Linked DNA regions of Chloroflexus aurantiacus J-10-fl. The protein of the gene in region 1 interacts with the protein of each later gene in a pairwise test. Links are inferred from orthologs where the notes say so. Each region holds a gene or a part of one and is shown in the gene's direction. Other genes may lie near its edges.

The links. The genes of interacting proteins can lie anywhere in the genome.
Region 2: the proteins of recA (region 1) and dprA interact in binary tests that used the Bacillus subtilis proteins (3 or more experiments, as listed by UniProt). The link is inferred for Chloroflexus aurantiacus J-10-fl from one-to-one orthologs.

Annotation. Positions count from the first base shown.
Region 1 is NC_010175.1:1,872,372-1,878,201, reverse strand. Bases 1,327-4,155 are described here. They hold recA (recombinase RecA), read left to right. Parts: upstream 1,327-2,127; coding sequence 2,128-3,183; downstream 3,184-4,155. Other genes in these bases: CAUR_RS07105 (hypothetical protein), read left to right, coding at 4,116-4,155. In the rest of the region: CAUR_RS07120 (ABC transporter substrate-binding protein), read right to left, coding at 1-714; CAUR_RS07115 (DUF427 domain-containing protein), read right to left, coding at 823-1,314; more of CAUR_RS07105, read left to right, coding at 4,156-4,259; CAUR_RS07100 (tautomerase family protein), read right to left, coding at 4,549-4,770; CAUR_RS07095 (2-keto-4-pentenoate hydratase), read right to left, coding at 4,782-5,603; CAUR_RS07090 (aldehyde dehydrogenase), read right to left, coding at 5,585-5,830. UniProt on the Bacillus subtilis protein: Multifunctional protein involved in homologous recombination, DNA repair and competence.
Region 2 is NC_010175.1:4,304,241-4,309,095, forward strand. What follows is about bases 1,562-4,552. They hold dprA (DNA-processing protein DprA), read left to right. Parts: upstream 1,562-2,509; coding sequence 2,510-3,595; downstream 3,596-4,552. Other genes in these bases: CAUR_RS16830 (LysR family transcriptional regulator), read left to right, coding at 1,562-1,879; CAUR_RS16835 (DUF427 domain-containing protein), read right to left, coding at 2,114-2,398; CAUR_RS16845 (NUDIX domain-containing protein), read right to left, coding at 3,614-4,087; CAUR_RS16850 (hypothetical protein), read right to left, coding at 4,539-4,552. In the rest of the region: CAUR_RS16825 (hypothetical protein), read right to left, coding at 292-435; more of CAUR_RS16830, read left to right, coding at 998-1,561; more of CAUR_RS16850, read right to left, coding at 4,553-4,855. UniProt on the Bacillus subtilis protein: Protein that helps load RecA onto ssDNA during transformation. Binds cooperatively to circular ssDNA, is able to bridge different segments of DNA. Favors the loading of RecA onto SsbA- or SsbB-coated ssDNA and formation of RecA-DNA filaments.

The DNA of each region.
Region 1 (5,830 bases):
TGCCGTCAGATCGATCCGATTCTCGGTGCGGTATTCCACCACTTTGAAGGGGCCGGTGCCGTTAAACGCTGTTGCCGGATTCTCGGTATTGGCGAGCAGAATCAGGGCGTGGTTATCAGACAGGTCGTACAGAAAGAATGGATTTGGCTCGGTAAGTGTGAAGACGACCGCGCTATCGCCATCAGCGGCAATATCGGCAATGTTGGCGTAGAGATCGGCGGTTGGTAACTGCAACGCTGGATCACGCAGTCGGTTAAACGTCCAGACCACATCTGCCGCCGTGAGCGGACTGCCATCGTGAAAGGAAACTCCGGTGGCCAGGTTGAGCCGATAACGCAAACCATCGTCGCTGATCGTCCATTCCCGTGCCAGCCGGGGCACGATAGCATTGCTCGCATCAATGTCAACCAGATAATCGTACACGTGGTTGAGAATGAGGATTTCGGCATCAGATGAGGCGAATGCCGGATCGAGTTGAACGGGAATCTCGCTCGCCACCCGTAAACGCCCCGTTGGGCCGGCGGCTGGCGATGGTGGAGGTGATGCAGGGGCCGGCGTAGATGCGCCACCGCCACAAGCAGCCAGCGCAGTTGCACCCGCAGATAAGCCAAGGGCCAGACCCAGACGCAGAAAGGCTCGTCGGCTCATCCTGCCGGCCAGGACTTCAGAACGGGCCACCTGCAACAGGTGCAGTCGTTCGTCCGCAGAACTCATGAAACTGTCCTTTCCTTCTAATGCAAATGATCCTGGCACAACCTCCTGTGCGTCAGCGATGACTTTTGAGCGCATGATCGGGCAAATGGGATGATCGAGCGTGCCAGGCTACCATCCCCACGTTCCCGGCCCACCTTTGAAGGGGCCGACGACATCACTGGTGATCCAGCCACCGTAGAATCCACCCGGTTGCGGAGTGACCTGTTCATCATCAACATAGCAGGCGTCCATTGGCCCGGCGTAGAATGCGAGATAGCCGCGGATGGGGGCGAACGATGGTGTTGGATCGAGATACGACCAGGCCGCCTGCACGGCGGTGCGTTCACCAACAACTACGTCGTAATACGCAGCAATTCCCTTAAACTCACAGAACGAACGCGCTGTATTTGGGCGCAAAAACGCCATTTGTACATCATCTGGCGGCACATAGTAAACCGGTGGATGACTGGTTTCCAGTACCCGAAATGCGCGCTGACTATCCACTATCGTGATACCGGCAAAGATCACCCGGATACGCCGCGATGTTGGTTCCAGTCGCGGGGGACGAGGGTAATCCCATACCGACTCCTGTCCGGGTCCTGGTGGAATGCGCTTAATCATCGGCAAGCTCCTGTGGCATATCACTGTGGACTATCTGCAATATACCACATTCTGTATGGCATATCACCCTGAATCGTTCGTTGATAATACTGTTGTTCCCGATCTGACCAGAGCCTGTTTCAAACCGTACTGTGACCCGATTGGAAAGAAATCGACATCGGCGACGGGATTGCGGCAAGCGTGATGCCAGCGCTCTATGCAGATGGCGTAACAGCAATGAGGATGCGATCCGCGACATCTGTACCTCACCTGTATCGCCACAATAGGTCAAATATTGCATCCACACAATGCCACTTCAGGGGAGAAATGAGGTCGCCCTGGCTCACTCGACCGGGATTGCAGAGGTAGATTGTGTGTATGGTAACTCAAGTTGTTACCTATACTGCGAGCAGGCCACTGAAGCAGACGGCCAGGAACATCACGACATTGTACGCAACACCGTGTGGCGTAACGGCATATTTGAGGAGCAGCCAGTTCCTATGGACGCATTTCGTCATGCTTCACGGTAGCAACCCAGGTTATACACATCATCCGCTGTGTCCTCCGTGTCTCTGTGGTGACAAAGGTCGCAACTTTAGTTACGGTAAGAGATTTCTTGCCGAAAATCCGTAATCCAGTGCACCAAAGACGCAATGAGAGCGGTATACTAATAGGGAGGAAAAATCAACGACATCCCTCTTGCTGAAATCGCACACCTGTGCTATTATAGCACATATGTACGGGGCAGGCAACGGCGTTGACAGCGCCCTCCCCATCAAGTAGAGTAGCAAGAGGAGTGTACGTGTGAGCAAGAACAATGGAGGAGCGCCCGCGATGGCTATCACCCCGGAGAAAGAAAAAGCGCTCGCGGCAACAATGGCGCAGATCGACCGCAAGTTCGGTAAAGGTTCGATCATGAAGATGGGCGAGGCGAGCAGTCGGCTGGCAATTGAAGCCATCCCGACCGGTTCCATCGCGCTCGATATTGCCCTCGGCATTGGTGGTGTACCGCGAGGGCGCGTTGTCGAAATCTTTGGCCCTGAGAGCAGCGGTAAAACCACACTGGCCCAGCATATCATTGCAGAAGCGCAGAAGATGGGCGGAGTCTGCGCCTTCATCGACGCCGAGCATGCCTTTGACCCGGTCTACGCTGCGCGGTGTGGAGTCAACATTGATGACTTGCTCGTTTCGCAGCCGGACACCGGCGAACAGGCGCTCGAAATCTGTGAGATGCTGGTTCGCTCGAATGCAATTGACGTGATCGTTATCGACTCGGTCGCCGCTCTGGTACCGCGTGCCGAAATCGAGGGCGAGATGGGCGATTCGATGCCCGGTATGCAGGCCCGGCTGATGAGTCAGGCGTTGCGCAAGTTGTCAGGTGCCATCAGCAAGAGCCGTACAGTCGTAATCTTCATCAATCAGTTGCGCATGAAGATCGGCGTTATGTTCGGCTCGCCGGAAACCACGACCGGTGGTCAGGCCCTGAAGTTCTACGCCTCGGTACGGCTCGACATTCGTCGTGTGGAAACCCTCAAGCAAGGGCAGGAGGCAATCGGTTCGCGGGTACGGGTGAAGGTGATCAAGAATAAGGTTGCACCGCCCTTCCGCCAGGCGGAGTTCGATATTCTGGCCAACGAAGGTATCTCGCGTGAGGGCAATATCATCGATATCGGTACTGAATTGGGGATTATTCGCAAGAGTGGCGCATGGTTCTACCTCGGCGAGGATCGGCTCGGCCAGGGGCGGGAAAATGTGCGCGAGTTTCTGAAGAATAATCCTGCCCTTACCGATGAGATCGAGCGCCTGATCAAAGCGCAGGCATTGACGAATCCAACGGTGATTGCGCCGAGCGTCGATGTTGGTGACGATGACGCTATTTTTGAAGAGTAGTACGCTCGGCGTGCGAACGAAATAGCGATCTTGGGGGCAGGTTTTGAAACCTGCCCTTTTCTGTTGGTCCAATGGTAGGGTGGTTATTGGTGGCAAGATTACTGTGTATTCGATTGCCATGCGGGTATGCAATGGGTTGGCGAGTCGGCGGTTGTTACGAGGCGGGTTGAGCAGCCGGCGGGTTAAGGGGGCAGCGGGTTAAAACCCTGCCTCAATACGTGGAAGGCCGGCGGGGATGCCTGACGGCGGGGCGGGGGAGATAGCGGGCGTGCTCCTGGATAGCCCCGCAGGGGCTTGCACGTTGTCAGGGAGGGCTTTAGCCCGCCTGACGGCGGCTATGCACTACCCACATGTCGCGCTGCATTAGGCCGGGCTGCAAGTGCTCCGCGTGGCGCAGGCTTCCAGCCTGCGTGGAGGCATTCCTCTCCACTGCTGTCAGGTGCTGACCGTGGCCGATGGTGTGCCGGCACGAACCTGGTACAACCAAACATCTACGCGCAGGTATCGCATGCATGCCGGACCGACTCGCTGGTCGGGATGAGCACATTCAGCCCCCCGTGACCAGGATGGGTAACGGTATGCCACGCGCCGGATGGTGAGCGCGGCTGGCGCGGCAGCATGGCTGCCGCACTCCATACGAGGGCAATCCGGGCTGGAAGCGGTATCCTTGCCGGTGTACGGGATGGGGACGAGATACAGCCATTTGTTCGTGATATGACCATCCGGGGCACCCCTCCACCACGCGCCGGATGGTAAGCGCGGCTGGCGCGGCAGCATGGCTGCCGCACGCCATACGAGGGCAATCCGGGCTGGAAGCGGTATCCCTGCCGGTGTATGGGATGGGAACGAGATACGGCTATTTGTTCGTGCTATGACCATCTGGGGCACCGCTCCACCACGTGCCGGATGGTGAGCGCGGCTAGCGCGGCAGCATGGCTGCCGCACTCCAAACTGCGCGACACGCACATGATACGCGGGTACGGCAACCCATCCAGCACATGCTGGTACGGCTGGGTCGGCGCACTGTCACCGGGCCAGTCGCCCACAACAGCACCCATGTCGATCATACCCGCTGATACGCACGCGGTTGACACCAGTTGTGGGTAATGCATAGCTGCCGGCGGGGCGGGGGGATAGCGGGCGTGCTCCTGGATAGCCCTGCAGGGGCTTGCACGTTGTCAGGGAGGGCTTTAGCCCGCCTGACGGCGGGGCTGATCTGACCGATCCTGTCGGCGAGATATGAGCGAGCGCTGCAACCGCATTCGATGGGTGCAGGTGGTGCAGAAGCCGGTCTGCCAGGTGCCGTATGGTGCGATACAGAGCAGGATAATTGCTACGCTTTACCCATCACCTATCTGTTGTTTGTCACTGCTGGTCTGGCTCAGCCGTGGTATCGCTATCAGGACGATCAAGATCGATCACGGCTAAAGTGTTTTCAGGCGACACGATCTGGATAATCAATTGCAGCCGGCCCGGTGGCGTACCGATAACGCGCTGAAAGATAGCACTGGCTTCAGCAGCAAATGCCTGCTTCCGGGTACGGTCTGGCGGTCGATCCCCGCTGTAGAAGACTTCGAGCATCGGCATCTGAATCTCCTTCACACGAACCGTAAGTGGAGTGGTGGTTGATCATGCATTTCCAGCGTGAACAGATCGCCGCGTTGCACCGGAATTGTTGCTGCCAAAGCTCCAGAGATCACAATATCACCGGCACGCAGCGGAATCCCGAATGCGCGCAGTTTGTTCGCCAGCCATGCCACCGCCAGTGCCGGATGCCCAAGCGCAGCGGCACCGGTACCAAAGACGGTGGGGCGACCATTGTGGCTCATCACCATACCAATGGTGCGCAGGTCGCTGCTGCGCATTGCCCTGCTCCAGGCGCCAATCGTCAAGCCACCGTAGGAGGCGTTATCGGCAATCGTGTCGGCTAGCTTAATGCGCCAGCGATCAATGCGACTATCCACAATTTCGATAGCTGCCGCCAGTGCCTCGGTTGCTGCCAGCACCTGTTGCGGGGTAATATCCGGCCAGTCGAGGGTTTCTCCAATTAGAAACGCAATTTCACCCTCGACCCGCGGTTGGAGAAAGATTTCAAAAGGCGCTTCAGCGCGCCCATTTCTGGCCGGAAAATAGCGCGAAGCCCATAGAGTGCCATAATCCGGCTCGTTGACGCCCATCTGCTCTTGCACAGCTTTGCTGGTCAGGCCGATTTTGCGCCCAATGATCCGCTCGCCGCGCTGAACGCGCATGTCTGTCCAATGCGTCTGAATCCGGTAAGCAATGTCTGCATTGGTAATGCCCTCGCTTTCGGTGAGGGGAAGTATGGTGAAGCGCTCTTCCCAGGCCTGATCGAGCCGTTGTGCCAGAGCGATAATAAGTGCGTCATCGGTGGTTTGGGTTGTTACTGATTGCTCAGGCATATCGTCTTTGCCTCCGTGTAGAACTCAAGGCTGTAGTGCCCACCTTCCCGGCCAATTCCACTCTGTTTCATACCACCGAAAGGTACGCGCAGATCGCGCACAAAAAAGTCGTTGATCCAGATCGTTCCGGCTTCCAGGGCCGATCCCATCCGTACTGCTCGCCCGACATCACGAGTCTGTACCACGGCGGAAAGTCCATAGCTGACGCCATTGGCGATGGCAATCGC
Region 2 (4,855 bases), 2.4 Mb from region 1 along the record:
CGCATCTGGCGGCTGTTCAGGAATGTTGGGTTATCTGGTTGACAGATGGTGCGCGGAGAGGCATTGCTGTCACCCTGCCGGTCACAGGCACAACGCATAGTCTCGTTATCATCAGGCTTGTTGGTATCGGCGGGCGACACATGCGTCGTCCCTACCTGGGCTGGACTGGCTATTCTTCACGTCCGGTAATGCGCGTGTCGCGTGGTGTGCGGAATCCTCTTTTCCACTGAGTTTGATGCCGGGCGGATGTCGCAGCGGTCACCGTTTAGATGTACTTCTCGTGTTCAAGCATTACCGGGTATGCCAGCGGCGAGGGGCTGGTGGGTTGTTGTCGGCGTCGTAGGTGCCACGCATGCGTCGCCCTACTGTCGCGCTGGTATCCAGCCGTGCATCGTTCAAGGGCAGCATCAGGGTGATAGCTGGCTGGCGTGTCATTGTTCTGCCGGATTTGACATAAACCGGTCGTCACCTGGATTCTCATCAGCTTCAATCATTCCAGGACAACAACATCCATGCTGTTCACAACCAATTGACCTTCTTGTCTGCAAGATTGATACGTTCGGTGCATACAATCTCAGCTCATTATGCATAAAATAGAATGCATAAAATAGAGTATCTTTACATGGCGTATTTTCACGAAGCGACACCCCCCATGTTCAACGGGTTAACCGAATTCTTACCTTTTTCGCAACGCCTGCCTGCACCGGCTGGCGCGCTCTCGAAAACTGAAAGCCGTGTTACGTTGACCTGCCGCTGATACCTGATTGAAGAAGGAAGCGGCTACGGTTGCGTTAGTGATCAGAAGAGACATATCTGGCATACATGTTGGCATGCCTGCCACAACAGTGAATGTCTGTAAAGAGGGAGCAGAGGCAATAATGACCGTTCCTGGTGTGTTGCCTCATTGCATAGAGTATGTCAGTGGGAAGTGACGTATTCGCAGAAAGGGCCAGCTATGGTATATATTGCATCAGAAATAAAATTGTTGGGAGGCAAAGTGACACTTAATCTGCATTTACTACGCATTTACGTTGCCGTGCTTGAACAGGGCAGTTTCACGAAAGCAGCCGAAGTCCTCACAATGAGTCAATCGGCGGTATCGCGGGCAGTGCAAGAGCTTGAACGTCAACTTGGCACGACTCTGCTCGAACGGCGTGCGCGCGGTGTGGCCCCAACGATGGCCGGTACTATCCTGGGTGAGCATGCCCGACGCATCTTTACGCATGAGCGGCTGGCTATCGAGGCGTTGAACGAACTACGCGGTCTGCAACGAGGTCGGCTGGCAATTGGTGCAAGTAGTACGATTGGTATTTACCTGCTACCCCCACTCCTCGGTAACTATCATCGTCGGTATCCGGGCATCGAGTTGTTCCTGGATATTGGCAATACCCAACAGATTATTGAACGCCTGTTATCCTATCAGATTGATGTCGCTTACGTGGAAGGGCCGGTAGCAGCGAACGAAGACTTGCAGGTAGTGCCGTGGCGAAGTGACGAGATGGTTGTGATTGCCTCTCCCGATCATCCGCTTACCCGTCGGGTCACCCTGGATTGTTCTGATCTCCAGGATGCCCCTTTCATTATGCGTGAACCTGGCTCAGGCACACGTAAGGTGATGGAACAGGCACTGGCAGCACATAACGTGACGGTACGTCCGGTGATGGAATTGGGGAGTACCGAAGCCGTGAAGCAGGCAGTGAGTGCCGGATTAGGGTTGAGCATGGTTTCGCGCTTTACGATCCAATCTGAGCTGATTGCCGGTAAGCTGCGGGTACTCAATATTCCTGGTCTCAATATACAACGTCAGTTGAGCCGCGTCCGTCTGCACGACCGTCCTCAGAGTCTGGCCCTGGAAGCATGGTTTAAGAATCGTGGCTGAGGTATTGGCGTCCGCGCTCGATATCACACGTCGGTTGTACACCTGCCTCGGTAGCAAGGTGTGGTTTTTGTATCAGAGAGCTGACTGGCGGGTACGGGATGCGATCATTCCCGGTAAATTGATCCAGTAAGCAGTTATTTCTGGTCTGCGAACACCAGTGCATACCAGTTCGGTGTGCCTGAACGTTTCAGATCAAAGGTTCGTTCACCTTCCAGACCAGCTACCCTCTGTTTGTTACACCTCAATCCGCACTCCACGCCAGAAGGCAATATAGCCAGCTATCTGCCGGGCTGCCTCTTTCGGTGTCGGGTAGTACCAGGCTGCATCACGATTCACCTGACCGTTCACCACTACGTCGTAGTAACTAGCCGTTCCTTTCCACGGGCACACCGTATGGGTCTGGCTGTCACGCAAATATTCGCGACGCACCGATTCCGGCGGGAAATAGTGATTACCCTCAACGACGATGGTTGTCGGGCTTTCGGCGATCACAGTACCGTTCCAGACTGCACGGGGCATACGTTTCCTCCATCACGTATCGCAATTTTTTTCATGATGCCACAAGTCGCGCACCTTTTGCGGGTCAAAACCGGTTCTATTAATAGGAAATCTGTCCAGAGGATTTGATGTATGGATGATATTGTCCGCTACTACCTCGGTTTCAATCTGGTACCCGGTATTGGCCCGTTGCGGCTGGCCCGCCTGATCGAACGTTGTGGCTCGATTGCTGAGGCGTGGTACGCCGATGAAGCGGCGATGGTTGCTGCCGGCCTTGATGCGCGTAGTATGGCCGGTTTGCGTGCAGTTCGCGAGAGCATCGATCTCGATGCTGAGCTGGCACGGGTTCGGACTGCCGGCATTACGCCGGTGGCAGTCGTTGATCCACTCTATCCACCTTTGCTGCGCATGACTCCGGCACCTCCGCCACTGCTCTATCTGCGCGGCACGCTTACGCCTGCCGATCAGCGGGCGGTCGCGATTGTTGGTACGCGCCATCCCAGTCATTATGGACGTGAAGTAGCACGACGCTTGGCCCGTGATCTGGCGACTGCGGGAGTGACGATTGTCAGTGGTCTGGCTTTAGGCATTGACACAATTGCCCACACTGCCGCACTGGAGGCTGGTGGCCGCACAATTGCCGTGCTGGCCAGTGGGGTTGATCGGATCTATCCTGAACGCAACCATGCTCTGGCCGGGCAGATCATTGCATCGGGAGCATTGTTAAGCGATTATCCACCGGGCACCCCGCCGGCACCCCTCAATTTTCCGCCGCGCAACCGTATTATCTCCGGGCTGAGTCTGGCAACGATAGTAGTTGAAGCAGGTGCGAACAGCGGTGCCCTTATCACTGTCCAGTTTGCTCTCGATCAAGGACGCGAGGTGATGGCCGTCCCCGGATCAATTTTTAGTCCGTTGAGTGTTGGCCCGCATCGCCTGATCCGTGATGGGGCAGTCATTGTTACCAGCGCCGATGATGTGCTGGCAGCACTCAATCTCGATCAATGTGGAGAGGCGTTTGAACCGTCGTTAGAACTTGCGCTGACTGCGGAAGAAGAAGCGATCTATGCCGTGGTTGAAGCAGAACCGCAGCATATCGATGTTATCGGTCGTGCTGCCGGTCAATCCGCAGCGGCGACAGCAGCAGCACTGGCTTTGTTAGAGTTGAAAGGATTGGTGCGGCAGGTAGCCCCGCTCTACTACGCACGGGGCAGATAACCCGCCTGACAGTATGTTCTAAAAGTCAAAAGCCGCCTCTGGCCGGTTTGCGAACGCATCGGCCAGCATTCGGCGGGTGCGGGTGAGCAGTGGTGGCAGATGATTGGGATCAAAGAAACCCACATTCACATTTTCGTGCCCGGCCTGTTGGAGTTCACCGCCGACAATACGGGCGGCAAAAAAGATCGCCAGGATTTGTGACTGATCACCGTTGGGGTAGCTCCAGGCAAAATCGGGGCCACTGTAGATGCCAATCAGCTTTTCGGGTCGCAACAGCAGACCGGTCTCCTCGCGCACCTCCCGTACCAGGCCCTGGGCCGGCGACTCATCGAGGTTAATCGTACCACCCGGCACATCCCAGAGCATCACATCCGCCCGCCGACAGAGCAGAATCTGGCCGGCTTCATTGCGCACAAAACCACTTGCCCGTACCTGTAAAATTCGCTGATGACCGACGTAACTACGCAGCCAGCGCGTATATTTGACCGTCATAGCCCGCTCCTTTGCTCGAATTGCCGGCTATTATAGCAGAACTGCGTAGCAGCAGGTGCGGAATGGGATGACAAGGTTGCGCCGCACGTTAACTGACCAGGAAAGTAGGCGCTGAAAATGAAAGTGTACCTCAAGACGTCGCTATCGCACTCACTGACTTCCAGACTCTAGCGCCAGGATGATGCTTTACCTTGCCAGGTACTGGTCCAAGGTGTAAATGTTGAGGTCACTGAAGACCTACTGGTGGATGACCCACGCCGTCCAGCCGTGGTAGTACCCTTCGGGAGGATCGCCCTGATACCACGCACGTCGGACAATGCCCTGTCGGGTCGGTGTATGTCAACGGATTGTTCAGCGCGTACGCAGAACGGTTCAGGTCCTGCGGATTGACCGGGCCGCTGCTTTCCGGCTTCCATGCTGCCACTGCAGTTGGTGTTAGAGCACAACCTCTCTACTTGAGCACCCTGACCGGTTGCTTTTCAGCAGGCCAGAGCACCACTTTATAATAATCGTCACCAGAAGTGGCATTCGTGTCTGCAACGGCGTTGGTATTTCCGTAGCATACCCTTACTCCATAGATGCCGGGCCGCACACTGATGCGCGGCGCCGTGCTGAATTCGTTTTCCGGCGACCATACCACCAGGCGTCCCGATGGTACCTCGATGCTTGTTTCGACGACGTGATCAAACTCGTCAACTGCGTCTATCGGTCTTCTATCGAGCACCTGGACAATGACCCGTGTCTCGCCGCCATAACGAACAGTTCCGA